2 linked regions of the Blastochloris viridis genome follow. The protein of the gene in region 1 interacts with the protein of each later gene in a pairwise test. Links are inferred from orthologs where the notes say so. Each region holds a gene or a part of one and is shown on either strand. Other genes may lie near its edges. The genes, in order: uvrA and uvrB.

The links.
Region 2: the proteins of uvrA (region 1) and uvrB interact in binary tests that used the Escherichia coli proteins (3 or more experiments, as listed by UniProt). The link is inferred for Blastochloris viridis from one-to-one orthologs.

What each region holds. Positions count from the first base shown.
Region 1 is NZ_CP012946.1:1,855,990-1,870,405, forward strand. Bases 7,563-11,166 are described here. They hold uvrA (excinuclease ABC subunit UvrA), read left to right. Parts: upstream 7,563-7,939; coding sequence 7,940-10,966; downstream 10,967-11,166. Other genes in these bases: BVIR_RS17310 (hypothetical protein), read left to right, coding at 11,033-11,166. In the rest of the region: BVIR_RS08245 (hypothetical protein), read right to left, coding at 1-183; BVIR_RS08250 (DEAD/DEAH box helicase), read left to right, coding at 411-4,487; BVIR_RS08255 (sensor histidine kinase), read right to left, coding at 5,039-6,796; BVIR_RS08260 (single-stranded DNA-binding protein), read right to left, coding at 6,937-7,431; more of BVIR_RS17310, read left to right, coding at 11,167-11,167; BVIR_RS08270 (glutathione S-transferase N-terminal domain-containing protein), read right to left, coding at 11,250-11,897; BVIR_RS08275 (GNAT family N-acetyltransferase), read right to left, coding at 12,009-12,410; BVIR_RS08280 (YciE/YciF ferroxidase family protein), read left to right, coding at 12,860-13,366; cobA (uroporphyrinogen-III C-methyltransferase), read right to left, coding at 13,478-14,224; BVIR_RS08290 (cobyrinate a,c-diamide synthase), read right to left, coding at 14,228-14,416. UniProt on the Escherichia coli protein: The UvrABC repair system catalyzes the recognition and processing of DNA lesions. UvrA is an ATPase and a DNA-binding protein. A damage recognition complex composed of 2 UvrA and 2 UvrB subunits scans DNA for abnormalities.
Region 2 is NZ_CP012946.1:2,948,830-2,962,731, reverse strand. Bases 5,744-8,833 are described here. They hold uvrB (excinuclease ABC subunit UvrB), read left to right. Parts: upstream 5,744-6,049; coding sequence 6,050-8,617; downstream 8,618-8,833. Other genes in these bases: BVIR_RS12950 (MaoC family dehydratase), read right to left, coding at 8,675-8,833; BVIR_RS12960 (polyprenyl synthetase family protein), read left to right, coding at 5,744-5,891. Also shown: BVIR_RS12995 (PA0069 family radical SAM protein), read right to left, coding at 1-87; BVIR_RS12990 (glycosyltransferase), read left to right, coding at 319-909; BVIR_RS12985 (hypothetical protein), read left to right, coding at 1,238-1,390; BVIR_RS12980 (tRNA1(Val) (adenine(37)-N6)-methyltransferase), read left to right, coding at 1,655-2,482; BVIR_RS12975 (S49 family peptidase), read left to right, coding at 2,580-3,461; BVIR_RS12970 (putative signal transducing protein), read right to left, coding at 3,484-3,699; BVIR_RS12965 (alpha/beta fold hydrolase), read left to right, coding at 3,790-4,782; more of BVIR_RS12960, read left to right, coding at 4,881-5,743; more of BVIR_RS12950, read right to left, coding at 8,834-9,727; BVIR_RS12945 (HpcH/HpaI aldolase/citrate lyase family protein), read right to left, coding at 9,810-10,700; BVIR_RS12940 (hypothetical protein), read right to left, coding at 10,790-12,346; BVIR_RS12935 (ISAs1 family transposase), read right to left, coding at 12,584-13,768. UniProt on the Escherichia coli protein: The UvrABC repair system catalyzes the recognition and processing of DNA lesions. A damage recognition complex composed of 2 UvrA and 2 UvrB subunits scans DNA for abnormalities.

The sequences.
Region 1 (14,416 bases):
GAGGCAGCCGACCCGCTGGCGGCCGTGCGTGCCGTCGGCCCGCCCGATGAGCCGGACCTCGCCGAAGATCTTCGCCTCGTGGTGCGCGAGCGACCCGGCCGGCCGGAAGTGTGGGAGCGCCCGTTCGTCACCGACCAGCACAACTGGATCACCGGCGTCCATACCGGCGACCGCACCAAGCATGCCATCATGGTCAGGCCGCACCTCGCCGACCTTGCGTTTGCCGCCGCGCGCTTGCCGCCGCGCGCTTGGGCCACCCCAGCGCCCCTGTCGAGGACGGGCCGAGGGGCTGCGCCGACGTCGGTTAGAGTGGATTTGCCGCTTGAGTTCCGCGGCCACGATCGTCCCATTGCTGGGAGTCGTTTGTGGCGATAGCCTCGCGACCGTTTGAACACGAGGCCTTTTTTTCCGTGTCCCGTCTCGCCTCAATTTTCGCCGCCCTTGGGCCGCAGGAGCGCGCCATTCTCCGCCTCAAGGCGCTGATCGGCCCTGCGACGGGCAAAAACGTCTTCATGAACTGCCTCAACCGGTTGAGCTCCAGCAAACCCGCATGGACCAGCAAGACGCTGACGCCGGTGCTCGAGGCGCTGCGCGAAAAGAAGCTGCTCACCGAGGACCTCGCTTGTGTGCCGGGCATCATCCACAGGCTGGCGGTGGAAGTCATCGACTCGCCGGATGGCGCGGCGATGATGGCCGCCATCCACGCGACCCTGGGCCAGGACGGCGGGCGCAGCTGGGACTACAGGACGATCGAGACCAGCACGCTGCGGTGGCAGCGGCTCGCCGTGCTGCTCAATGACGGGGACGAGTTCCAGCGCGCGATCGAGCGACATGGGCGTACCTTCTTTCACACCGATGCCCCGTCGATCTTCGACCAGCACTTCGCCGGCGTCGAGGTCGGGGCGGAGTGGCTGGCCTCGCGTCTTCCTGTGTTCCAAAGCGCGATCCTCACCGCCAAGGCCAACCGGTGGATCGGCGCCGGGCTGGGGGCGGATTACCCGTCCTTGATGGAGCATTGCCACCGGGAACCGGGGCTGCGCGCCGTCGCCTTTTCCAAGATGGTGGATTTCGATCTTCTGACCGGCCAGCTTGGCCGCCTCGACCAAACCCTCGCCGACCTCCCCAAGGACACCCCCGCCGATCTGCCGTTCCCGTTCCGCGCCTCCCGCGCGCTGCTGACAGGGGACCCGAAAACGGCGGTCGCGCTGTTTGCCGAGGCGCTGAAGCTCTACCGCAAGAGCAACCGCAAACGAAAAGGCGGCCTGCCCGGCTATGTCGGCCTGTTGCAGGTCTGCGCGCTGCTGGCGGCAGACGACGTTGCGCTGCAACCAGAGATCGAAGCCCTGACCGAGGTGAAGGAAGGCCATGTCGGCCTGTTCGCGCTGCGCGGCCTGCTTGAGCTGACCCGCAACAAAGAAACCGTAGCGAAGCAGGCCGTGCAAGCCGGCCTGGTGCTGGTCGGCATGACACCGCACCCGCCACCGGTGAGCACGGGTCTTCTGGCCGTCGCAGCCGCCCTCATCGATCCGGAACAGGTTCATCGCCGTGCTGTGACGACATTCATGCCGCTGTTTCGCGCCGTCGAGAGCTCGATGGCGCTGCCGGCGACCATGCTGGCGGAGGCGCTGGAGCACGCCGGCCCCGATCCGGTGCCGTACCGCACATGGCTCGACCGGCCGGACAACGAGATCGCGTTCCGGTTTCTCACGCTCATCAAGGCCAAGGCACCGTGGGAGCGCGCGCTGGAGAGCCTGGAGGCGATGCTGGCGCCCGCACGGCCTGCCGAGCCGGCGCCAGGCGCCCAAACCAGGCGGCTGGTCTGGCTCGTCAATCCGGACACGCGGGAGATCCAGCCGGTGGAGCAGGCGCTGAAGGCGCGCGGCTGGAGCCAAGGGCGGGCTGTGGCGTTGAAGCGCTTGCGCGAGGGCGATCCGGCGCTCGATTATCTCGACGAGTTCGACCGGCGCGCCTGCCGCGCCATCCGCCGTGCGGTGGAGTCCTGGTACAACCGCGACGTCTTCGAATGCCACGCCGACAGTATGCTGCCGGCCCTGATCGGCCATCCCCGCGTGTTCGACGCCCGCTCGCCGGCCGAGAGTGTCGACTTGATCGCGGGGCGGCCGGAGCTGGTGCTGGCCTCGGACAAAACCGGGTTCCGTCTGTCGCTGTCCCACGCGGCGGCGCATCCTGGCGCCTTCATCGAAATCGACGCTCCGGGGCGGTGGCGGGTGGTGGTGGTGGATGCCGGCGCCATTGAAGCCGCATCCATCTTGTCGGCCAAGGGCGTCGCGATCCCGAGTTCCGCGCGCGAACGGCTCTCGGCGCTGGCCCGCCTTACGGCGCCTGCCTTGCCGATCCGGATCGAGACTGCCGAGATCGAGGACGCCGCAGCGACCGATGGCGACCCGAGCCCGGTGGTGCGGCTCTCCCCACTGGGCGAGGGCCTCAAGGTCGCTCTGGTGGTTCGCCCCGCAGGCGCTCATGGCCCGCATTTCCTGCCGGGCCAAGGCGGGCGGTTCATCAATGCCGGCACCTTGCGCGTGCGTCGCGACCTGGAGGCGGAGCGGCGCCTGGCCGCGACCCTCAGTGAATCCTGCCCGAGCCTTGGCGGCGACGGCCCCGAATGGGTGCTCGATGATCTGGTCGCCAGCCTGGAGTTTCTCGGCGAGCTGCGATCGCTGCCAACGTCCCCGGCGATGGAATGGCCCGAAGGACAGAAGATGTCGCTCAAGGGCGTGGCCTCGGCCAAAGGCTTCAAGGCCAGCGTCAAGGGGATGGAACACTGGTTTTCGGTGAGCGGAACGGTGGCGGTCGATGACGACCTGGTGCTCGACCTGAAAGACCTCCTCGACCGCTTGGACAACATGCAGGGCCGTTTCGTGCCGCTGGACGGCGGCGGCTTCATTGCGCTGGACCGCCAATTTCGCCAGCAGCTGGAGCGGCTCAGCCGGCTCGGCGACGGGTTGAAGATTCCCAATGCGGCGGGCGTCGCCGTGCGCGACCTCCTTGATGGCGCAGCGTCGGTGAAGGCGGACACACGCTGGAAGGACTTCGTCCGCCGCCTTGATGAGGCCGAGGGCTGGGAGCCGACGCTTGCTCCCGGTTTCGCAGCCGAGTTGCGCGACTACCAGCGCGACGGCTTTGCCTGGATGAGCCGGCTGGAGCGCTGGGGCGCCGGCGCCCTGCTCGCCGACGACATGGGTCTCGGCAAGACCGTGCAAGCGATCGCGGTGATGACAGCCAAGGCCGCCGCCGGGCCCATGTTGGTGGTGGCGCCGACCTCGGTCTGCGGCAATTGGGACGCGGAGCTGAACCGGTTCGCCCCGGCGTTGCGGCCGGTCCGGCTGGTGGAATCCGACAACCGCGACGCGGTGATCGGCGGGCTCGGCGCTGGCGATGTGCTGATCGTCTCCTACGGCCTTTTGGCGCGCGAGCAGGATCGGCTCACCGCCATCTCCTGGGCGATGGCCATCCTCGACGAGGCGCAGGCGATCAAAAACCCCGACACAAGGCGCGCCGAGGCGAGCCGCCGGCTCAAGGCAGAGTTTCGCCTGGCGCTGACCGGCACGCCGGTCGAGAACGACCTCGACGAATTGTGGAGTATTTTCGCCTTCGTCAATCCGGGCCTGCTCGGGGCGCGCGAGCGGTTCGCCAGGCGGTTCGCCACCCCGATCAGCCGCGACAACAGCGCCAATGCCAAGGCGGCGCTCAAGGCGCTGGTGCGCCCCTTCCTCCTGCGCCGGACCAAGGCGCAAGTGCTTAGCGAGCTGCCGCCCCGCACCGAGCAGACGATCCTCGTCGAACTGGAGGCAGAGGAGCGCGCGTTCTACGAGGCGCTGCGGCAGCGCGCGCTGGAGCGGCTGGATGAGGTCGGGGATGAGCGAACGCGTATCCATATCCTGGCCGAGATCACCAGGCTGCGCCAAGCCTGCTGCCATCCGGCACTGGTGGCGGCGGACAGCGGCATCGGCTCCGCCAAGCTGGAGGCGTTCGTGGACCTCGTGGACAATCTCATCGAGGGCCGCCATCGCGCTCTGGTGTTCAGCCAGTTCGTCAGCCATCTCGGCAAGGTCCGCGGCGCGCTCGACGCCAAGGGGATCGCCTACCAGTATCTCGACGGCTCGACCCCCGAGGCCGAGCGCCACAAGCGGGTGGCGGCGTTCCAGGCCGGCGCGGGCGAGATGTTCCTGATCAGCCTCAAGGCCGGCGGCTTTGGCCTCAACCTCACCGCCGCGGATTATGTGATCCACCTTGATCCTTGGTGGAACCCGGCGGTCGAGGACCAAGCCTCCGACCGCGCCCATCGCATCGGCCAGAGCCGCCCGGTCACCATCTACCGCCTGATCGTCAAGGACAGCATCGAGGAACGCATCGTCGCGCTCCACCGGCACAAGCGCAACCTCGCGGATGCACTGTTGGAAGGCGCCGATGCATCGGCTCAACTCTCCGAAGAGGACCTGCTCAATCTGATCCGCAGTTCTGAGTGAGGTGATCGGCTCCTCCCTTGCCGATGTCGGCCCTGGGATTGGATGATGAGCCCACGGCAACGCACCATCCTCAATTCGTTGCGTCGATGTTTGGCCGTTCGATCTCAAAGCGTCGTGAGACGCTACGCGGCGGCGCCAAGCTTCCCCAGAAACGCGGCGAGATCTCCGCCCAGGAACGGCGTCCGCCGGCCGACCTTGCCGAATCGAGCTCTTGCGGCCCAGGCAACTGTCCAGGTTCGAAGGAACGACGGGTGGGGCGCCGATCTCAGGAGCGGTCTCGTGCGACCAGGAGCCAAGCGGTCTCCCACCCGTCACCGCACCCGGTAGCTTACCCGATCGCGGCGCATTCAAGTTACAAGGAGCCCGCGACAGCGGGCGTCTCGAAGGAAGGCAGACTTTAGAGCCGAGGTCGGCCCCCTGGTTCGAGACGGCTGCTTCGCAGCCTCCTCACCATGAGGCCGAGACACCATGAGGCCGCGAAAGGTCAGCTTCAGGGCCTCGGGTCTCAGGTCGGCGACAGCTGCGATTTCGGGCCGGACGCAACGCGTCCCTCACCCGCGGGCGCCGCCCGGCTGGTCGGCTGCGGGCTGGTCGGTGATGGCGAACAGCGGTGCCTCCAGCACCCAGCGCACGCCCTCCGAGAGCCAATCGATCTGCGCCCTGCCCTGCAGCGCCATCGACACCATGCGCTCGACCACGACGTGGCCGAATCCGCGATGGGTCGGCGGATGCACCGGCGGGCCACCGCTCTCCTGCCAGATCAGCCGCAGGCGGCGACCGGTGCCCTCGCCGTCAACGTCCCATCTGATGCGAATGCGACCGCCGGGCGTCGACAGCGCCCCGTGCTTGGAGGCGTTGGTGGCGAGTTCGTGCAGCGCCATGCCAATGGTCTGGGTGGCGTCCGGCCGCAGTATCAGGTTCGGGCCTTCGGCCGAAATGCGGTCGGTCGACGTCTCCACGAACGGGGTCAGCTGGCGATCGATCAGATCGGCCAGGGTGGCGCCTCTCCAGTCGTGCTTGACCAGAAGATCGTGCGAGCGCGCCAAGCTGGAAATGCGGTCGTCGAACCGGGCGCGAAAATCGGCGGGGTCCTGGGTGTACCGTCCAGTCTGCCGCGCCATCGACTGCACCACCGTCAGCAAGTTCTTGGAGCGGTGGGACAGCTCGCGCATCACGAATTTCATCCGCCGGGCGTTTTCGCGCAGCGATTCCTCGCGGGCTGCGATGGTGCGGGCGGCGTCGGCCAGCGCGGCGCGCACCACGTTGTCCTCCCGGATCAGGCTCGATTCGGGTGCCACCGGGGTTCCCACCGCGAGTGCCCGCGCCGCCTTCATCGTCCGCCGGGTCGAGCGGTTGATCAACCGGGCGGCGGCCACCGCCGCCGTGATCGACACGAGCGTGGTCAGCCCCAGCATGGCCAGCACCGCGTCGCGGCGCGCGCGGCTCGGTACCTCGATCAGTGCCTTCGGCACCCAGACGATGGCGTGCCAGCCGCACAGGCTCGAGCGGGAGAAGGCGGTGACGGACGGGCGTCCCTCCATGTCAACCGTTTCCAGCCCATGGTGGCGGACGGTGAGCAGGCCGATGAGGTTGTCCGACACGCTGCGCCCAAAAAACTCGTCGTGCCGCGACGCCCGCGCCACAACGCGCCCGTTGCCGTCGACCACTGTCGCGAACCAGCCGGCCGGGCGGTAGGTCTGCTGCACCACGTTGAGGATCGCGGCGGCGGGCGGCACCAACGTCAGCACGTAGCGCACCGCAAGGTCGGGGCCGGCCACCGGCACATGGACGCCAAACGACAACTGGCGGTCGTCGGCGACCGGGCCGAGATTGTCGATCTCGGCCTTGCCGGTGTTGAACACCCGCGCGATCGCCTCGCTGTCCGCGAACGGCGACGACGGCGTGTCCGGCCGCTCGCGTGTGTCGAACAGCTTACGCAACGCCGCGTCGAACAGCACGAAGTCGCCGCCCGCACGCCCGGCGATGGTGCGGGCCTGATCCTCAAACGTGGCAAGGTCCGGCGTCGATAGCAAGCGCGAGCCCGCCAGCATCTCGGCGGCGTCGCGGTAGCCCCTCAGCTCGCGGTCGACCGCCTGCGCCAGGGTGCGGGCGACGTCGCCGACGCGTTTGATCTCCTCGATCCGCTCGGCATCGTCCCAGCGCAGCACGGTATAGGTGCAGAGCGTGGCCAGCGGCGCCATCGACGCCAGCACCAGCAGCGCAAGCAGCCACGCCAGCGGAACGTCGCGCCGCCGCCGGGCAGGACCCTGAGCGGCGCTTGCGGGTTCGGCATCGTGCTTTGCAATCACTCCGCCCGGCCTCGTCTGGGGAATGCTATCCACAACCGATGCGCGTACTTTCCTCCTTCAGCGACTTTCACGCAAGGAGACGCTGGCGGCCCGAGCCAAGGACCTTGATACCTCCGGACCTCTTTGCATCCCCGATCCCGTCAGAACGGGATTTCGTCGTCCAGGTCGCTTGAATACTTGCCGCCGCCGCCGGAGGCCGCCGGGCGGGCGGCACCGCGGGCCGGCAGCGGGCTGCGCTGGCCGAAGTCGCCGCTGTCCTCGATCTCCGCGCCGCCACCGCCGCCGCGCCCGTCGAGCATCTGCAATTCGCCGCGGAAACGCTGCAGCACCACCTCGGTGGTGTACTTTTCCGCCCCCGCCTGGTCTTGCCATTTACGGGTCTGCAGCTGGCCCTCAATGTAAACTTTGGCGCCCTTCTTCAGGTACTGCTCGGCGACTTTGGCAAGCTGCTCGTTGAAGATCACCACCGAGTGCCACTCGGTGCGCTCGCGCCGCTCGCCGGTCGCCTTGTCGCGCCAGCTTTCCGAGGTCGCGATCCTGAGGTTGACCACGCTCTCGCCCGAGTTCAGCCGGCGGACTTCCGGGTCACGCCCGAGATTGCCGACCAGGATGACTTTATTGACGCTGCCCGCCATGGCTTTTGTGCCTTCCGCTGTGGGTTCTGTGCCGCCACCCTAGCCCGGCCATCCCGCAGATGCTGCCCCGGCCCCGCTGCTGTCCACAAGCGACGACGTTCCGGTTACGTTCTTAGCGCGGTGAGCGATGCGCAACAACTGGGATTCCCGGCCCGATATCGTCACCATGGCCACGGCCGGCAACGCCGCGAAACCCGAACGCATTGAAGCGGCGATGCGAACTGCCGATATCCTCGACTAGCACGCACCTGCGGGCGAACACGCGGAGAAGAAGCCTCGTCGTTCCATACCCGACCACGTCCAGCAGAAAGCCGAGGAATTCCAGCACCAATATGATAATTCCGTGCCCGCACCGCGCCGCCGACGAAAATACCACACCCACAGTCTGGCATATTGGCGTACGCCGGCCTAGGGTGTGTCCACGTTTTGTTCCTGCAAACTTGGCGATCGCCCGCCGACCTCTGCCGGCGGACGCGTCTGAGTTCTTGCTGCCACCGAGACCCCCCGCATGACTGCGCCCCGTTCCAAGCCCGATCCCGCCCGCATCATCTCGATCCGCGGTGCGCGGGTGCACAATCTCAAGAACGTCGATCTCGACATTCCGCGCGACAGGCTGGTGGTGTTCACCGGCCTGTCCGGCTCGGGCAAGTCGTCGCTGGCGTTCGATACCATCTATGCCGAGGGCCAGCGGCGCTACGTCGAGAGCCTGTCGGCCTATGCCCGCCAGTTTCTGGAGATGATGCAGAAGCCGGACGTCGACCAGATCGACGGCCTCTCCCCGGCCATCTCGATCGAGCAGAAGACCACCTCGAAGAACCCGCGCTCGACGGTCGGCACCGTCACCGAGATCTACGACTACATGCGCCTGCTATGGGCGCGGGTCGGGGTGCCCTATTCGCCGGCGACCGGCCTGCCGATCGAGAGCCAGACGGTGTCGCAGATGGTCGACCGGGTGCTGGAACTGCCGGTCGGCACGCGCCTTTTTCTGCTGGCGCCCGTCGTGCGCGGCCGCAAGGGCGAGTACCGCAAGGAGCTCGCCGACTTCCAGAAGAAAGGCTTCCAGCGCGTCAAGATCGACGGCGCGTTCTTCGAGATCTCGGAAGCGCCGGCCCTCGACAAGAAGCTCAAGCACGACATCGAGGTGGTGGTCGACCGGCTGGTGGTGCGGCCGGACATCGCCTCGCGATTGGCCGACTCGCTGGAGACCGCGCTCAAGCTCGCCGACGGGCTGGCGATCGTCGAGTTCGCGGACGCTCCCGCGTCCCATTCTTCACCTCCCCCCTTGCGGGGGAGGTCGGATCGCGAAGCGATCCGGGTGGGGGGCGACGAATCTAGGTCCACTGCCGGCACACCCCCCACCCCAGCCCTCCCCCACAAGGGGGGAGGGAGTGCGGATGCGCCCGATCCCCGGCGCATCCTGTTCTCGGAAAAGTTCGCCTGCCCGGTGTCCGGCTTCACCATTCCCGAGATCGAGCCGCGGCTGTTTTCGTTCAACAACCCGTTCGGCGCCTGCCCGGCGTGCGGCGGCATCGGCACCGAGCAGACCATCGACCCCGACCTCGTGGTGCCGGACACCGCGAAAACCCTGCGCCAGGGCGCCATCGTGCCGTGGTCGCGCTCCTCCAGCCCCTATTACGGCCAGACCCTCGACGCCCTTGCCCGTCATTTCAAGTTCAAGGTCACGGTGCCGTGGAAGGAGCTGCCGAAGAAGGCGCGCGACGTCATCCTCTACGGCTCGGGCGATGAGCCGGTCACCATCACCTATGACGACGGCATGCGCGCCTACGAGACGCGAAAGCCGTTCGAGGGCGTCATCACCAATCTGGAGCGGCGCTGGCGCGAGACCGAGAGCGAGTGGGCGCGCGAGGAGATCGGCAAATACTTCTCCGCCACCCCGTGCGAGGCCTGTGCCGGCAACCGCCTGAAACCCGAGGCGCTGGCGGTGAAGATCGCCACGTTCCACATCGGCCAGGTGGCCGAGATGAGCGTGCGCCGCTCGGCTGAGTGGTTCGAGGCGCTGCCGGCGCAGCTCAACACCAAGCAGAATGACATCGCAGTGCGCATCTTGAAGGAGATCCGCGAGCGGCTGCGCTTTCTGACCGACGTCGGTCTCGATTATCTGACGTTGGCGCGCAACTCCGGCACGCTGTCGGGCGGCGAGAGCCAGCGCATCCGCCTCGCCTCGCAGATCGGCTCGGGCCTCACCGGCGTGCTCTACGTGCTGGACGAGCCCTCGATCGGCCTGCACCAGCGCGACAACGAGCGCCTCTTGAAGACGCTGGTGCGGCTGCGCGACCTCGGCAACACCGTGATCGTGGTCGAGCACGACGAGGACGCCATCCGCGAGGCCGACTACGTGGTCGACGTCGGCCCCGGCGCCGGCATCCATGGCGGCCGCATCGTATCGCAGGGCACCCCGGCCGAGATCATGGCCGACCCTGCGTCGCTGACCGGGCAATACCTCACCGGCCAGAAGTCGATCGCGGTTCCGGCCCGGCGCAAGCCCGATCCGGGCCGCATGCTGAAGCTGGTCGGCGCCCGCGCCAACAATCTGAAGAACGTCACCGCCGAGATCCCGCTCGGCCTGTTCACCTGCATCACCGGGGTGTCGGGCGGCGGCAAGTCGACGCTGTTGATCGACACGCTGTTCAAGGCGGTGGCGCGGCGGCTCAACGGCGCCCACGACGTGCCCGGCGCCCACGACGCCCTCACCGGCCTCGAACAGCTCGACAAGGTGATCGACATCGACCAGTCGCCGATCGGCCGCACCCCGCGCTCTAATCCTGCCACCTACACCGGCGCGTTCACCCCGATCCGCGACTGGTTCGCCGGCCTGCCGGAATCCAAGGCGCGCGGCTACGGGCCCGGCCGCTTCTCGTTCAACGTCAAGGGCGGGCGCTGCGAGGCCTGCCAGGGTGACGGCGTCATCAAGATCGAGATGCACTTCTTGCCGGACGTCTACGTCACCTGCGACGTCTGCAAGGGCAAACGCTACAATCGCGAGACGTTGGAGGTGATCTTCAAGGGCAAGTCGATCGCCGACGTGCTCGACATGACGGTGGACGAAGGCACAACGTTCTTTCAGGCGGTGCCGACCATCCGCCGGATCATGGAGACGCTGGCGCGGGTCGGGCTCGGCTACATCCACATCGGCCAGCAGGCCACCACGCTGTCCGGCGGCGAGGCCCAGCGCGTCAAATTGGCCAAGGAGCTGTCGAAACGCTCGACCGGCCGCACGCTCTATATCCTGGATGAGCCGACCACCGGCCTGCACTTCCACGACGTCGCCAAGCTCCTGGAGGTGCTGCATGAGCTGGTGGCGCAGGGCAACACCGTGGCGGTGATCGAGCACAACCTCGAAGTGATCAAGACCGCCGATTGGGTGATCGATTTGGGCCCCGAGGGCGGCGACGGCGGCGGCGAGATCGTCGCCTCAGGCCCGCCCGAGCTGATCGCCAAAGCACCGCGCAGCTATACGGGGAAGTTCCTCAAGCCGGTGCTGGCGCGGGGCAAGGCGAAGCGGGCGGCGGAGTAGGCAAATCATACTCCGTGCCCGGCATGTACCTGAGTATGAGCAGTACTCGCCCTTAAATCCCTGCATTTGAAGAAGGTCGGCCGATTCTGGTCGGCTCTGGTGGGGCTGCGCCACCGCGCGCTCGCAGTCGAGCTCGACCACGGGCTGTTGTGGGTCTGGATCGGCATGCACGCGGATTACGACCGGCTGACCCAATCCTGACCGGCCAGCAAGCGCAACTTCCTCGTAGGGCGGAACAGCGCGGCGTAGTCCGCCGCGACGCAATGCCGCCGACCGGAGCCGGCTATTTCCGCTCCTCGGCCAGCACGGCGAGGCCGCGCTGCACCGCCGGCCGCGCCTTCACGGTGTCGAGCCAGCGCTTGAAGTGGGGAAAGCGGGTGACGTCCTGGCCCTGGCGTTCCCACAGCTTGGACCAGCCGAGGCAGGCGATGTCGGCGATCGAGTAGTCGCCTGCCAGGAATTCGCGCTCGGCGAGGCGCTTGTTCATCACCCCATAGAGTCGCGCCACCTCGTTGGTGTAGCGGGTGATGGCGTAATCGATCTTCTCCGGCGCGTAGATGCGGAAATGGTGGGCTTGTCCTGCCATCGGCCCCAGCCCGCCGACCTGCCAGTACAGCCACTGCTCGACCTCGACCCGGGCGCGCTCGTCGGTGGGATAGAACTTGCCGGTCTTGCGGCCGAGATACTGCAGAATCGCCCCCGACTCGAACACCGAGATCGGCTTACCGCCCGGCCCGTCGGGATCCACGATCGCCGGAATGCGGTTGTTGGGCGAGATCGCCAGGAAGTCCGGCTTGAACTGTTCTCCCTTGGAAATGTTCACTGGAACAACGGCGTAGGGCAGCCCGCACTCCTCCAGCATGATGGAGATCTTCCAGCCATTCGGCGTCGGCCAGTAGTAAAGTTCGATAGGTGCGGGAGCAGCAGGCATATTGGACTCCGAGAGCCGGCGAACACGGCGTTGCGGGACCCTAGGATCAGTGGGCCTGCGCTGCAACGTCTCGCGCCGCAGAGGTCGGCTGCAGAAAGCAACGCCATGCTCTCAAAGCGGTTTCTTGAAACCGACGTGCGTCCTGGCAAATCCGAGTCGCGCGTAGAAGCGGTGGGCGTCGGTGCGCGCCGCGTTCGAGGTCAGCGCGACAGTCGCGGCACCGCGCGCCCGCGCCTCGGCTTCGGCGTGCGCGACCACGGCGGCGCCGATGCCACGCCCGCGCAGATCGGGCGCCACCTGCACCCCCTCGACGATGGCGCGGCAGGCGCCGCGGCCGGCGATGCCGCCGACGACGATGAGCTGGAAGGTGGCGACCACCCGGCCGTCCAGGCGCGCGACGAAAAGTTCGGTCGCGGACGACGCCGTGATGGCGTCGAACCCGGCCTTGTAGGCGTCAAGCGCGGCCGGATCGACGGTGTCACCGTGGCCGCCAAGCGGATCGGCGGCGAACATGGCGACGATGGCCGGCAAATCCTCCCGCCGGGCCGGCTCGATCACCAGCGCCTCGGCTTGCGTCCTCACATCGACCGTCACATTAAGCCTCCCAAACTCTCGCCGACCGCCCGAGCGGGCCGCCACGCGGCGCGGCGCCGGCGCGGGGCGACTCGCACCTGTGCCAGCGCAGACACCGCATAACCGCCGGACCCAACGGCGAAATGACGGCCGCAAAAGCCCGGCCTTGAGGCTACGCGAGCCCCGGTTACCGTAAGCTGAGCCATTGGAAAGCCATGAGAAAACTGCCCGGCCGCGGGAACGCTTGGCTCGGCCGCACGTTTCAGAGCAGGCCAACGGCCGCGTGCCCGCAGTCCCGATGACAATGGCCTCCTCCGCACATCGCGCGTGGCCAAAGCTGCTGTGGGATCGCGGCGCATTCCCACACCGACGACCGAAAGGACCAAGCCATGGGTCTGTTCTCCAAGGACATCAAGAGCCTCGACGACCTGTTCGTCCACGGCCTGCGCGACATCTATTATGCCGAAAAGCAGATTACCCAAGCGCTGCCGAAAATGATCTCCAAGGCGTCCGATCCCGAGCTGAAGCGGGGCTTCGAGACCCACCTGCGCGAAACCGAGGGCCACGTCGAGCGGCTGGAGAAGGTATTCCAGATGCACGGCGTCACGCCGAGCCAGATCGACTGCCCGGCGATCGACGGCATCCTCGAGGAGGGCGACGAGATTTCCAGCGACATCGGCGACACCGATGTGATGGACGCCGCCCTGATCGCCGCCGCCCAGGCGGTCGAGCACTACGAGATCACCCGCTACGGCTCGCTGGTTGCGTGGGCCAAGCAGCTCGGCCGCGGCGACTGCGCTGCCGTGCTGCAGCAAACCCTCGACGAGGAGAAGGCGACCGACCGCAAGCTCACCGCCGCGGCGGAAAGCAAGATCAACCTCCGCGCCGTCAGCTAACGCACCGAATCGGCCGGGCTCGGTGCCATCTCACCGGCGATCGAGCTCCGATCAAAACGCCGCCACGGCAGGGCTTCGGACCGGCCGTGGTGGCGACGCGTTCACGATCGATCAGCTCGCCGGCTCGGCCAGCGCCCGGCCGTAGAGGATCATGCACGGCCCGGACGGCCGTTCCGCCGCCAGCCGCGCCGCCAGCTCGGCGATGGTGCCGCGCATCACTGTGGTGGCGGGGGTACCCAGGCTCTCGATCACCGCAGCCGGCGTGTCCGCCGCCATGCCGTGGGCGATGAGCTTCTCGACCAGTTCGGCGAAGGTGCCCTTGCCCATGAACACGCAGGTGGTCGCCTCGGGGTCGGCCAAGGCGGCAATGTCGAGGTCCGGCAGGCGGGCATCGACGTCGTGGCCGGTGATCATCTGCACCCGCCGCGCCACCACGCGCTTCGACAGCGACACCTGAACGTGCGCCGCCGCCGCGGTGGCGGTGGTCACCCCCGGCACGATCTCCAGCTCAATTCCGGCGGCGCGCGCGGCCGCGATCTCCTCGTCGGCGCGGCCGAACAGGGTGGGGTCGCCCGACTTCAGCCGCACCACCCGCTTGCCGGCGCTGGCATGGTCGATCATCTGCCGCGTCACCTCGGCTTGGCTATGCGAGGGCCGGCCGGCGCGCTTGCCGACCGCGATCAGCTCGGCGTCCGGCCGCGCCGCCTCCAGCACCGGCCCGCTGGCGAGGTCATCGTAGAGAATCACGTCCGCTGCGCGAATGCGGGCCAGCGCCCGCAGCGTCAGAAGGTCCGGATCGCCCGGTCCGGCACCGACCAGCGCGATGTGGCCGCGCCCATGGGAAGACATCTGGCTCATGCCCTAAGCGGCGTCGATCATGTGAAAAAACGTCCCGGTGACGTGGCCGCGGCGCGCACCGGTTTCGGCGACGGCCCGGCCCGATGCGTCGGCCACCTCGGCCAGCGGCGGATCCGGCTGGACGAGGATGCTGGCATAATGGAACTCGTGGCCGCGCAACACCCCCGCCAGCCCCGCGACCGGGTGGAAAAG
Region 2 (13,902 bases), 1.1 Mb from region 1 along the record:
GCTGGTGCGCTGGGCGCGCGCACTGTCGATGGCCAGATCGTTGGTCCAGGCCGGCTCGGCGGGGCGCTTTCGGGCGACTCGGTTCATATTGAAATCATAACGCGGAATTTCGAACAAACAAAGAACAAACGGAGAGCAGACCGCGCGCAAGCGGTACTGTGGTGCGACAGAGCGGCGCTTGAGCGGCGGGCTGCGCTGCGGCGGCTGAGCGGGCGCCTGGGCGATCCATTCGGGCGGTGGCGGCGGCGTGGCCGGGCCGGGGTGGCCCTCCGCCGCGATCCTGGCTAGATGGGACCCGCAACCGAGAGGCAGCGCGCCGTGATCAGCGTCATCATCCCGACCCACAACAACGAACGCACGCTGGTGCCGTGTTTCGCCGCGCTGGTGCCGGCGGTGTCGACCGGCGTGCTGCGCGACGTTGTCGTGGCCGACGGCGGCTCGCACGATGATACCGTAGCGGTTTCCGATGCCGCCGGCTGCACCATCATCGCCGACCCGGCGGCGCGCGATCTCGGCGTCCGGCTCAGGCGGGCGGCCGCCGAGGCGCGGGCGGACTGGCTGTTGTTCCTGCGGCCGGACATCGTGCTGGAAGACGGCTGGGGCGCCGCGGTCGAGGCGTTTGCGGCCGCTGCCGGCCGTCGCGGTTCGGTTGCCGCGGCGGCTGCGGCGTTCCGCTACGCCGTCGACGCCGATGGCGCCCTGCCGCGGCTGGCGGAGTGGCAGGCCAGCGTCGCCCGTGTGGTGCGCGGCCGCGTCCGCCCGGAGCAGGGCCTGCTGGTTCATCGCCGCCTCTATGACGCGGTCGGCCGCCATCCCGACGGCGCCATGGCAGATCACAGGTTGCTTTCAAGGCTAGGCCGCAAGGTTGGGTTGTTGCGGTCGCGGGCGTTCGTGCAGCACGGCGGCTAGGTTCGGTCAGTCCTATGGCGCGGCGGCCGTGTAATGGTTGGTATTTTGGATTATTCTCAACAGCGCGCGACGTCAGAAAACGTTTATAATTGACGCTTCGACAGCCGAATTGGCGAAGGTAGCCGTAAGGTAACCACCAGGCACGAAACAATCGTCAAATTCTGGCGTTGATATACGCGGGATGCTATTTCGGGCACAGGCCGCGCTCACGGCGCCCCGCCCCTGGCCGAAGCTCATCTAACGTCACGCCAAGAGCTCGAGGGACATGTTTTCAGAAACGACTTCATCGGAACTGTCGGCATCCGACCGTCTGGTTTCGATCGCCGAAATGATCGCGGCCCATGACCGGACGCTTTTGATCGACGCCGCCGATCACATGCTCGGTATCGCCGAGCACCTCGCCGAACTCGGCGATCAGTCGGGCGCGGAGCGGATTTTTAATGCGCTCGAGGACATGGTTGCGGCGGCCCGCCGCAATTGAGCCGCGGGCGCGGCTGTGGCCGGCCTCGGGCCGCACCGCCGGACGGCTGGGACGGCTGTCGCGGCAGGCGAAGGGACGAAAGATTGGGGGCGGAACGCGGCCTCGCTGGTTGTCGGACCATGGCGCAAGGTCCCCAATGGGGTCGGCCGGCCTTGGACGCCAGACGGAACGGCGCCGTGGCGCGTAGTGCGCATAGTTTCTGAGGCCAATTTCGGGCCGGTTGCGCCTGCCCGGATCCCACCCGCGCGGAAAATGGTCTAGGTGTTGGCCGCAGCCGCCGTCGCCGCGCCCGGCGTTGACGGCGGCGACCATCTCCACCCGTCCGCGGACCGCGACCAGACCGTTATGACCGACGCCACCACCGACGACGCCGTGCTCGGCGGACGGCTGCGGCTGCTGCAGCCGGCGCGCGGCCATCGCGTCGGGCACGATGCCATTTTGCTGGCGGCGGCGGTGCCGGCGCTGCCCGGCGAGCGCGCCGTCGACCTCGGCGCCGGGGTCGGCGCCGCCGGTCTGGCGGTGGCGGCGCGGGTTCCCGGCCTGTCGATGGTGCTGGTCGAGATCGACCCCGGCCTCGCTGCGTTGGCGGGGGAGAACGCCGCCCGCAACGGCCTGGCCGGTCGCGTCACGGTGGTGGCGGCGGACGTCGCCACGGTCGGCCGCGCCGACGGGCCGCCGGCCGCCGGCGCCTTCGACCAGGTGCTGTGCAACCCGCCGTTCCTCGATCCCAGCCGCCACGCCGCCTCGCCCGATGCCGGCAAGCGCGGCGCCCACATGCCCGACCGCCCGCGCTGTCATTGGATCGCCGCCGCCGGCCGGCTGCTGCAGCCCGGCGGCACGTTGACCCTGATCGACCGCGCCGACGCGCTGGCCGGCGTGCTGGCCGACCTCGGCGACCGCTGGGGCGCGGTCGAGGTGGTACCGGTGCATCCGCGGCCGGACGCGCCGGCCAGCCGCGTGCTGGTGCGCGCCCGCAAGGGCCGCCGCACCCCGCTGTCGCTGCGGCCGCCGCTGGTGCTGGCCGAGCCTGACGGCCGGCCCTCCACCGCGGCGGAGGCGGCGCTGCGCCGCGGCGACGCCTTGGCGGTGTGAGATTTTTCGGTCCGGGCTTGGGCTCTGAACGAGGTGCGGGCAGCCGCGGCGCAGCCGGGACCTTGAGATGGCCGGTATCCGGCTCTATCTATTGGAAATGGCTGCATCTCTTTCGGAACGTCTCATCTATCGCATCCGCCCCTTGCTGCCCGCGTCGCTGCGCCCGCCCGAGATGCCGGTGGTGCCGGTGGTGCGCCTCACCGGGGTGATCGGGTTCAGCACGCCGCTGTCGCCGGGCATGACCATGGCCAGCGTGGCGCGGGTGCTGGAGCGGGCGTTCGCGGTACGCGACGCCAAGGCGGTGGCGCTCATCATCAATTCGCCGGGCGGCTCGGCGGTGCAGTCGCACTTGATCCACCGTCGCATCCGCCTGCTGGCCGAGGAGGCCAAGCTGCCGGTGCTGGTGTTCGTCGAGGACGTCGCCGCCTCCGGCGGCTACATGATCGCTTGCGCCGGCGACGAGATCTTTGCCGATCCGTCCTCGATCGTCGGCTCGATCGGGGTGATCGGCGCCTCGTTCGGCTTCGACAAGCTGATCGAGAAGATCGGCGTCGAGCGCCGGGTCTATACCGCCGGCACCCGCAAATCGATGCTCGACCCGTTCCGCCCCGAGGACCCCGAAGACGTCGAGCGGGTGAAGACCATCCAGCGTGCCATTCACGCCAAGTTCATCGAGCTGGTGAAGGGCCGGCGCGGCGCCAGGCTTGCCGCGCCCGACGACAGCCTGTTCACCGGCGAATACTGGGAAGCCGAGCGGGCCAAAGCGTTCGGCCTGATCGACGACATCGGCGAGACGCGCACCGTGCTGCGCCAGCGCTTCGGCGACAAGGTGCTGATGCCGCTGATCTCGGCCGAGCGGACGCTGTTCGGCCGCCGCCTGCCGGGTTTCGGCCAGGCCGCCGAGGTCGGGCCCGGCCTGGCCGCCGACGTCGTCTCGGCCATCGAGGCGCGGGCGCTGTGGTCGCGCTACGGGCTGTGAGATCGGTCGTCCTGCCCCGCGCTCACCGCGGCGAGGTGAGCTCGTGGCCGAGACCGGCGGCGATCACCAGCCGCCGCGCCGCGTCCAACTGCTCGGACGGTACCAGGATGCGACGCGGGAAGGCGCCGATCGAGCCTTCCACCGTCGCGATGTTCTGGTCGGCCACCAGCAGCGGGATGCCGGCTTCGCCGAGCAGCGCCTCGATTGCGGTCACCAGCACCGGGTCGATGGTACGCATCAGCTCTTCCATGCCGGGTTGGTAGCATATCGCGCGCTGGCTGGCGCGGCGGCGACGCGATAGCATGGCTGGCCTTGCGGATCGCACGCCATGCTGCTCGCCCTCGTCATCCTCGTTCTTGCCGGCGCGCTCGCCCTCGGCGCCGCCGCTGCGCTCACCCGGGCGCAGACCGCGCGGCTCGAAACCCGCTTCCCGCCCGCCGGCGATGTGGTCGCGGTCGATGGCGGCGCCATCCACCTCGTTCGGCTCGGCGCCGACCCGGCGGCGGCCGACCGGCCGGCGGTGCTGCTGCTGCATGGCGCCCCCGGCTGTGGCGCCGACCTGAGGCCGCTCGGCCAGCGGCTGGCGGCGCGCCTGCCGGTGCTGATCGCCGACCGGCCGGGCTCAGGCTGGAGCCGCCGGCTGGGCGGCGACGGCGACGCCGCGCTCGGCCGCCAGGCCGAACTGATTCGCGGCGCGGTGCGCGCGGTCGGCGCCCGGCGGCTGATCGTGGTCGGCCACTCGTTCGGCGGCTCGGTGGCGCTGCGCTATGCGCTGGACTACCCCGGCGAGGTCGCGGGGCTGGCGCTGATCAACCCGGCGACTCACCCCCGCCCGGGCGGGCTCAAGTGGTTCCAGGCCGCTGCCGAGGTGCTGCTGACCGGGCCGCTGTTCACCCACACCCTGGCGACGCCCCTCAGCCTGGCAGCGCTGGAGACGGCGACGGCGCGGATGTTCGCGCCCGAGCCGCTGCCGCCCGGCTATCTCGGCACCAGCGCCCTGGCCTTGGCCATGACTCCCGACCGTTTCCGCGACACCATGCAGGATTTCAAGCTGCTGCGCGGCGAGCTGGCGGCCCAGGCGCCGCGTTATGCCGCGTTGGCGGTGCCGACCGTGCTGGTGGTGGGCGAGGCCGACGCCACCGTGCCGGCGGCGATCCACGGCGAGGTTTTGGCGCGCGATGCGCCGGCGATTCGCGTCGTCCGCATTGCCAAGGCCGGCCATATGCTGCACCACGGGCATGTCGACCGCGTCGCCGAGGAGGTGGCGCGGCTGGCGGAGGCGGCGCCTGCGCTGTCGTCGGCGGTCGGAAGCGGCCTGTGATCAAGCTGGCTCTTGCCCCCGGCGAAGGTCGCCTCTAAATGCTACGGTTCGATCGCGGCCGCGGACGGTCGTGGTCTGGTCTCGGCTGGGAGCCTCCTTTGGCCGTCGTCTTACCGTTCGAATCCGCGCCCGAAGCGTCGATTGAGGGCCTCGTGCGTCTCGTCCAATCCGACATGGAGCGGGTGAACGCTACGATTCTCTCGCGCACCGGCTCCGATGTCACCACGATCCCCGAGGTCGCCAACCACCTGATCTCGTCGGGCGGCAAGCGACTGCGGCCGATGCTGACGCTCGCCACCTCTCAGCTGTGCGGCTTCCAGGGCGAGGGTCACACCAAGCTCGCCGCTGCGGTCGAGTTCATGCACACCGCCACCCTGCTCCACGACGACGTCGTCGACGAGAGCGAGCTGCGCCGAGGCAAGGCCGCCGCCCGCATGCTGTGGGGCAACGAGATGAGCGTGCTGGTCGGCGACTTCCTGCTCGGCCAGGCCTTCCGCATGATGGTCGAGGTCGGCAATCTGCGCTGCCTGGAGATCCTCTCCACCGCCGCCGCGGTTATCGCCGAGGGCGAGGTGATGCAGCTCGCCGCCGCCAAGAACACCGAGACCACCGAGGACGAGTACCTCGCGGTGATTCGGTCCAAGACCGCCGAGCTGTTCGCCGCCGCCGCCGAGCTCGGCCCGGTGCTGGCCGGCCGCGGCAAGGCGGAGGAAGCGGCCTGCCGCTCCTACGGCATGAACCTCGGCATCGCCTTCCAGCTGGTCGACGACGCGCTCGATTATGGCGGCCGCGCCGCCGATCTCGGCAAGAATGTCGGCGACGACTTCCGCGAGGGCAAGATCACGCTGCCGGTGGTGCTGGCATTCCGTCGCGGCACCGATGACGAGCGGACGTTCTGGCGCAAGGCGCTGGAGCAGGGCGAGGTCGACGACGCCGCGCTCGAAACCGCTGTCGGGCTGATGCACAAGCATCGCGCCATCGAGGACACCTGCGAACGCGCCAAACATTATGGCGCCATCGCCACCGATGCGCTCGGCATCTTCCCGGCCGCGCCGATCCGGCGCGCGCTGGCCGAGGCCGTGGCATTCGCCATCGCCCGCGCGCACTGAGGGCGGGCGGGCGGGAGATCGCAGGCGCTGGCACCAGCCGCGCCGCGGTCGGCCCGGCTGCCTGGCAACGGTCGCCGGACCGCCCGGTCGCGGTCGCGTGCCCCCGGTTCGATGCGCCCCCGCTTTCCTTGCCGGCCCGGGCGGCCCATATTTCCGGCATGTCCTCGCCCGCGAACCCCTCCCAGCCTCCCAGCAAGCCCGCTAAGACGCCCCGTGCCCGCAGCCGGGCGGCGCGCCCGCCGTCGCCGGCGATGGACCCGGCGCTCGCCGCGCTGCTCAACCCCGGCCTCGCCGACGGCACCGCCGGCCACGGCGCCATGACAGGCCAAGGCGACGCCGGATTTGCCGAAGCGCCGCAGGCGGCGTTCGACGGCACGCCGCTGGGCTCCTCCGCCAGCGCCGAGGCGCTCGAGCAACTGATCCGCGACGGCAACCCGCTGCTGCGCGACCAGCCGTGGACGCCGCATCGCCCGCCGCGGCCGGACAAGAGCGAGGGCGGCCGGCCGTTCGTCCTCAGCAGTCCGTTCGAGCCGCAGGGCGACCAGCCCGCCGCGATTCGCGAGCTGGTGGCCGGCATCCAAGCCGGCGACCGCGACCAGGTGCTGCTCGGCGTCACCGGCTCGGGCAAAACCTTCACCATGGCCAAGGTGATCGAGCAGACCCAGCGCCCGGCGCTGATTCTCGCCCCCAACAAGACGCTGGCCGCGCAGCTCTACGGCGAGTTCCGCAGTTTCTTTCCCGATAACGCGGTCGAGTACTTCGTCTCGTACTACGATTATTACCAGCCGGAAGCCTACGTCCCCCGCACCGATACCTATATCGAGAAGGATTCGGCGATCAACGAGCAGATCGACCGCATGCGCCACGCCGCAACGCGATCGTTGCTTGAGCGCGACGACGTCATCATCGTCGCCTCGGTGTCGTGCATCTACGGCATCGGCTCGGTCGAGACCTATACGGCGATGACCTTCGCCATCCAGGTCGGCGACCGCATCGACCAGCGCCAGTTGATCGCCGACCTCGTCGCGCTGCAATACAAACGCAGCCAGCTCGAGTTCGCCCGCGGCATGTTCCGGGTGCGCGGCGACACCATCGAGCTGTTTCCGGCCCACTATGAGGACCGGGCGTGGCGGATCTCGCTGTTCGGCGATGAGGTCGAGCGCATCGACGAGTTCGACCCGCTCACCGGCGAGACCAAGGGCGCCCTGGGGTTCGTCAAGATCTACGCCAATTCGCACTATGTGACGCCCAAGCCGACGCTGCAGCAGGCGGCGGCCTCGATCAAGGCGGAGCTGAAGACCCGGCTCGACCAGCTCAATGCCTCGGGGCGTCTGCTGGAGGCGCAGCGGCTGGAGCAGCGCACCACCTTCGACCTGGAGATGCTGCAGGCCACCGGCTCCTGCGCCGGCATCGAGAACTATTCGCGCTACCTCACCGGCCGCCGGCCCGGCGAGCCGCCGCCGACCCTGTTCGAGTACATCCCCGACAACGCCCTGATCTTCATCGACGAATCGCACGTCAGCATCCCGCAGATCGGGGCGATGTATCGCGGCGACTTCCGCCGCAAGGCGACGCTGGCCGAATACGGCTTCCGCCTGCCGTCCTGCCTCGACAACCGGCCGCTGCGCTTCGAGGAATGGGACGCCATGCGGCCGCAGACGGTGGCGGTGTCCGCCACCCCGGCGGCGTGGGAGCTGGAGCGCGCGGGCGGCGTGTTCGTCGAGCAGGTGATCCGCCCGACCGGCCTGGTCGACCCGCCGGTCGAGGTGCGGCCGGCCCGCACCCAGGTCGACGATCTGCTGGGCGAGGTCCGCGCCAATGCCGCCGCCGGTTATCGGGCGCTGGTCACGGTATTGACCAAGCGCATGGCCGAGGACCTGACCGAATACCTGCACGAGCAGGGGGTGCGGGTGCGCTACATGCACTCCGACATCGACACCATCGAGCGCATCGAGATCATCCGCGATTTGCGCCTCGGCGCCTTCGACGCGCTGATCGGCATCAATTTGCTGCGCGAGGGCCTCGACATCCCCGAATGCGCTTTGGTCGCCATCCTCGACGCCGACAAGGAAGGGTTCTTGCGCAGCGAAACCTCGCTGGTCCAGACCATCGGCCGCGCCGCCCGCAACGTCGACGGCAAGGTGATCCTCTATGCCGACCGCATCACCGGCTCGATGGAGCGGGCGATGGCCGAGACCACCCGCCGCCGCGCCAAGCAGCTGGCGTGGAACGCCGAGCACGGCATCACCCCCGCGAGCGTCAAGAAGGGCATCGCCGACATTCTCGACAGCGTCTACGAGCGCGATCACGTCCGGGTCGACGCCGGGCCGGCCGCCGCGGCGGCGACCATCGGCCACAATTTCACGGCGGTGATCGCCGATCTCGAATCGCGCATGCGCGCCGCCGCCGCCGACCTCAACTTCGAAGAGGCAGCGCGGCTGCGCGACGAGATCAAGCGCCTTCGGGCCGCCGAGCTGGCGGTGTTGGACGATCCCGGCGTGCCGGTGAAGCGCGGCGCCTCGTCTGCCTCCCCGATCGGAGGAGGGTCGGCGGGCGGCGGGGGCGGGGCAAGCGCCGCTGGCGGCGGCTCTCGCGCCCGCAAGCCGACGCTGGATGAGATGGGCCCGCACAATCGCGAGCTGCCGCTGCAGCCGGACGACTTCCGGCCGGGGCCGAAACCCGCGTTCGGCAAGGCGCCTGGCAAGGGCGGCCGCCGCCGCGGGTGAAGGCGGCCTGGCCGCGCCGGGTCCGGTCGCCGGCGATGCGGGCCGGCCGCCGGCGCCTCACCGCGGCAGCAGCGCCCAATAATCGAAGTCGAGGATCACTGAGGGGTCGTAGTCGTCGGCGAGCTTGTCCGGGAACAGCGTCGCCGGCTTGTCCTTGGTCGCCACGGTGCGGATGCGCAGCGCGCCGACGTCGCTGCGCGCGGCCAGCGGCTGCTTGTCGACAATCTCCGACCACGCGAACACCGTCTCGCCGGCGAACAGCGGCGCGACGTGACGCCCGCCATTGATGGCGGCGATGTGGAAGGCGTTGGCGAGGCCGTTGAACGACAGCGCGCGGGCCAGCGACATGACGTGGCCGCCATAGATCAGCCGCTTGCCGAACCGGCCCTTGCTCTCGGAGTGCTGGTTGAAATGCACCTTGGCGGTGTTCTGATAGAGCCGGGTCGCGATCTGGTGCTCGGCTTCCTCCACCGTCATGCCGTCGACGTGGTCGATCTTCTCGCCGACCTCGTAGTCGTCGAAGCGGAACGGGCTGCCGGCCAGCGCCTCGTTCCACTCAGCCCCGTCGATACGCGGGCAGGCGGTGCCGAGGGCGCCCGGCGCCAGCGCCTTCGGCAGCGTCGGCACGCCCTGCTCGATGATCGGGGCGTTTTCGTCGCGCTTGCGCACCATCACCCAGCGCACATAGTCCAGCACTTCCTCGCCGTGCTGGTTGAAGCCGGTGGAGCGGACATAGACGACGCCGGTCTTCTTGTTGGAGTTCTCCTTGAGCCCGATCACCTCCGACACCGCGTGCAGGGTGTCGCCGGGATAGACCGCCTTCAGAAAGCGGCCGCCGGCGTAGCCGAGATTGGCGATGGCGTTCAGCGACACGTCCGGCACGGTCTTGCCGAACACAATGTGGAACACCAAGAGATCATCGACCGGGCTCTCCGGATAGCCGACCGCGGCGGCGAACGCGTCCGACGACTGAACGGCAAAGCGCGTGCCGTAGAGCGCGGTGTAGAGGCTGACGTCGCCGACGGTGATCGTGCGCGGCACGGCGTGGCGGATCACCTGGCCGAGGCGGAAGTCCTCGAAGAAATTGCCGCTGGAGGTCTTCTGGAGCATCGTCGTTCCCCTTCGGCCGATGTGCGCCCGGCCTTTGTCGGTCGGTTGCGGCCAGCCGCGGGCGGCCGCGCGGTTGGCGTGGTCAGGCGGCTTCGCGCGCGGCGATGGTCGCGGCGATCGCCACCACCCGCCGCGCCATCTCGGCGTGCAGGCGCTCGACCATCTTGCCCTCGACCTGCAGCGCGCCCTTGCCCTGCGCCTCCGGCGCGTCGAACGCGGCGATCACGGTGCGCGACCACGCCACCTCCTCCGCCGTCGGCGAGAACGCGGCGTTGCAGGGGCCGATCTGGTTCGGGTGGATCAGGGTCTTGCCGTCGAAGCCGAGGTCGCGCGCCTCGTTGCACTCGCGCTTGAAGCCGTCGTCGTCGGACAGCGCGTTGTAGACGCCGTCGGCGATGTCGAGGCCGTTTGCCCGCGCCGCGGCGAGGCAGGCCATCAGCCACGGCAGCATCGGCGCCCGGCCGGGCAGCCAGCGGGCGCGGGTGTCCTTGGCGAGGTCGTTGGTGCCCATCACGAAGCCGGCAAGGCGGGTCGCGGGGTCGTGCGCGGCGTCGGCGATCTCCAGCGCCGCCAGCATCGCCCGCGGCGTCTCCATCATCGCCCACACCCGCGTCGTCTCGGGCGTGCCGGCGTCCGCCAGCATCGCGCCGATCCGGCGCAGGTCCTCGGGGTCCGACACCTTGGGCACCAAGATGACGTCGGGCGCCGCGGTGGCGGCGGCAGCGAGGTCGGCCGCGCCCCACGGCGTGTCGAGGCCGTTGATGCGGACGAACACCTCGCGCAGGCCGAAACCGCCGGCCTTGACCGCCGCCGTCACCTGGTCGCGGGCGATGTCCTTGGCGTCGGGCGCCACCGCGTCCTCAAGGTCGAGGATCACGCAGTCGGCCGGCAGCGTGCGGGCCTTTTCCAGCGCGCGGGCGTTGGAGCCCGGCATGTAGAGCACGCTGCGGCGGGGGCGGAGGGAGGTGGCCATGGCGAAAAGTCCCGGTCGGTCGTATCGGTCGGGCGACCCTACCTTCGCCCAGCCCGATCGCAAGCCCTCCTTTGGAGCGACGGCGAGGGTCAGCCCGGCGGATTCGGCACCACCCGGTAGAGCTGGAAGCGGGCGCCCTCATAGACCAGCGACAGCCACGCCGGCACCGGGTTGTCTTTGCCGCGCTCGGTGTAGAGCAGGTAGACGTAGTCGAACCGGCTCGGCCAGTCGTCCCAATACTGCTCGATGGTCTCGACGCTGCGCATCGAGGTGGCGATCAGCTGGCTGGCGGAGGGCGGCGTGCCGTCCTCGGTGTCGGCGTGGTCGCGCCACGCCGGCTTCAACTGCAGGATCTGCTTGCCGCGCACCGCGAAGGCGGTGGTCACCAGCGCCGACCTCTCGATCATGGCGAGGCAGGCGGCGTGGGCGAGGCCGAGGTCGCGCACGTCGTCGGCCTGGGCGTTGTCGTCGAACGCCACCAGCACCTTGGCGCCGCGGTCGATCAGTTGCACCGATTGCTGGAACGCCGAGGTCCATTTGGTGAGCTGCCGCCACGTCAGCTGGACTTCGAACACCCGCACCGCCAGCAGCGCCACCAGCACGATGCAGAACGCCCGCATCGTCCAACGCCGGTGCAGATCGAGGTCGGCGAACGCCACCGCCATGAAGGCCAGCGCGACCGGCAGCCGCTGGTCGGCGAAATAGGAGCCGAACAGCACCCGCGGCAGCGCCAGATAGACCACCGCGCCGACCGCAAACACGATCCAGGCGGCAGGGTGCAGCTTGAGCAGGCCGTGGCGGGCGGCCCAGCCGGCGGTGATCGCCACCGTCGCAGTGAGCCCGAACGCCACCACGTCGGAATAGACCTCGATCACGGTGATGAGACCATCGATCTTGCCGCGTGGCTCCCACTCGTTCTGGCTCGCCAGCCCCCAGGTCGGGCTGCCGACCAGCAGCACCGGCACCACCAGGAACGGCAGGCCGCTCAGCACGAAGTCGAGCACGCGCCGGCCGCGAGGCCCCTCCTGGGTGGTCAGCCGCCAGATCTCGAAGCCGAGCAGGCCGATGGCATAAAGGCCGACCGCGAACAGGTGGCAGACATAGAGCAGCGCCACCATCGCGGTTGCCAGCACCAAACGCAGCGGCAGCCACGTCTCACGCCAGTGGATCCAGGCAGCAAGGCCCCACAAGGCGAGGCCGATGCCGAACAGGTAGTTCATCAGCCCGAGCAGGAACACTCCGCTGTAGAGCAGCGGAAAGGCGATGAACGGCCACGCCGACCAGCCGCCGAACAGCACCCGGTTCAGCACCACGGTGCCGGACATGATCAGAAGGAAGGTGAGGACGGTGAAGACCTGGCCGGCGGTATAGATGTCGACCGCCCGATCGATCCACGGCACCACCAGGTCCATCATCAGGTTGGGCAGGATGTGCCAGTCGAGCTCGTAGTAGCGCGAAAGATCCGGGTCGTGGTCGAGCACGGCGATGACGTGCATGCGCGCCAGGTGGTTCGGATAGTCCGACAGTGGCGGCACCGGGTGGGTGGCGATCGGGATCGCCGCCAGCACCGCCAGCGCCAGGAACAGCACGAGCAGCTGCGGGCGCGTGAAGCGGGAGGCAGTCGGGCGGGAAGGGGGCTGTGTCATTTGGAAGGCTGGTCGGTCGAGGGCGGCGGCGTCCACGCCGGCGGGGGGGGCGGATTGCACGCGCATGTGTCGGGGTGACCGCCCCGGCGCCGCAGATCCGCAGTCTGGCGCCGCCTTAGCATTATCGGCGGCGGCGGGACAGCGCCGTCTGCGGCGGTATTGTCACGCCGCCGTGCGTCGGGCCGGCGCCGGGCGCTTCGAACGCCTCCAACCCGGCCGCAGGGCACCGAATCCGGGTTAACGCGCCCTGTGTCCGAGGACTTGAGCACAGTATTCGGGGTCCCAGCCAGCGCGCTTTCGCCTGAGCCTGAGGCTTTTCTTGTCGGTGACGGCGCGCAGGAGATTGAAGGCGAAGTGGCGGACGACGGCCATGTTCCTGGCGCCGTGTCCCGTGCGCAGGCGGGACTGGTCGTCGCCGAAGGTGACGTCGAGGACCCAGTGCAGGCTGTTCTCGATCGCCCAGTGGCTTCGCACGGCCTCGGCGGCGGCGGTTGCCGAGAGCGCGGCCGAGGAGATGTAGTATCGGGTCTCGAAGCGGCCGCGGTCGGCGAGTTCGGCGTGCGATGCGACGCGCACGATGGTGGCGACGTCGGGCAGCCGCAATTCGCCGGGAAAGCGCCGATCACCCTTCAGCCAATCGACCTCGCGGGCAACCGTGACGGTGCGGCTCTCGATGCGGCCATGGCCCTTGTCGAGGTCGGTGACGCTCTCGGTCTCGGCCGCGGGCGCCTCGGCGAAGAAGCTCTCGATCTCGGCCCGCAGGGTCGGCTGGTTGGCCTTCACGGCGAGCAGATAGTCGGCCTTGGCGCCTCGGATGGCGGTGGCGATGGTCGGATTGGTGGCGATGGCGTCGATCGAGATCAGGGTGCCGTCGAGGCCGCCGGCGGCGGCGAGCCGCTCGATCAGGAGGGGGATCGCCGTGGTCTCGCTGCTCTTGTCGGCGACCGCCTCCTGGCCGAGCACCAGACGGCGCGTGGTGGCGAAGGCGGAAACGAGATGCAGCGGCGCCTTGCCGGCCCCGCGGTCGTGGCTGCGCCGCGAGGTCTTGCCGTCGATCGCCACCAGGTCCGGGCGATCCGGCCAGCTCTCCCGAACCCACGCCGTGAACGCCGCCGCGAACAGGTCCGGGTCGATGCGGTTCATCAGCAAGGTCAGCCAGCGCGCCCCCGGAACCCCGTGGTGGTAGGGCAGGAAGCGGCGCAGAAACGACAGATGCGTCTCGCCCCACTCGGCGATCCCCTCGTAGTCGTCGCAGTCCGCCAAGGTGCCGCACACCACCAAAAGCAGCACCTCCGGCAGCGGGTGAGCCACCCGCCACGCCTCGCGTGGGTCCTCGATCACCGACAGGTGGTCGAGCAGCACCTTCAGGCGCGACTTCTCGGGGACGAACAGGCCATCAAGGCTCAGGCCATCAAGGCTCATGGCGGGGCTCCGAATCGAGGCCCCTCATCGAATCAGACCTTCCGCAACCCCGAAACCGCCGTTAACCCGAGTTCGGCGCCCTGAACCCGGCCGGCGCCGGGTTGTCGCCGCAGTGTCGACCCGATATAGACCGA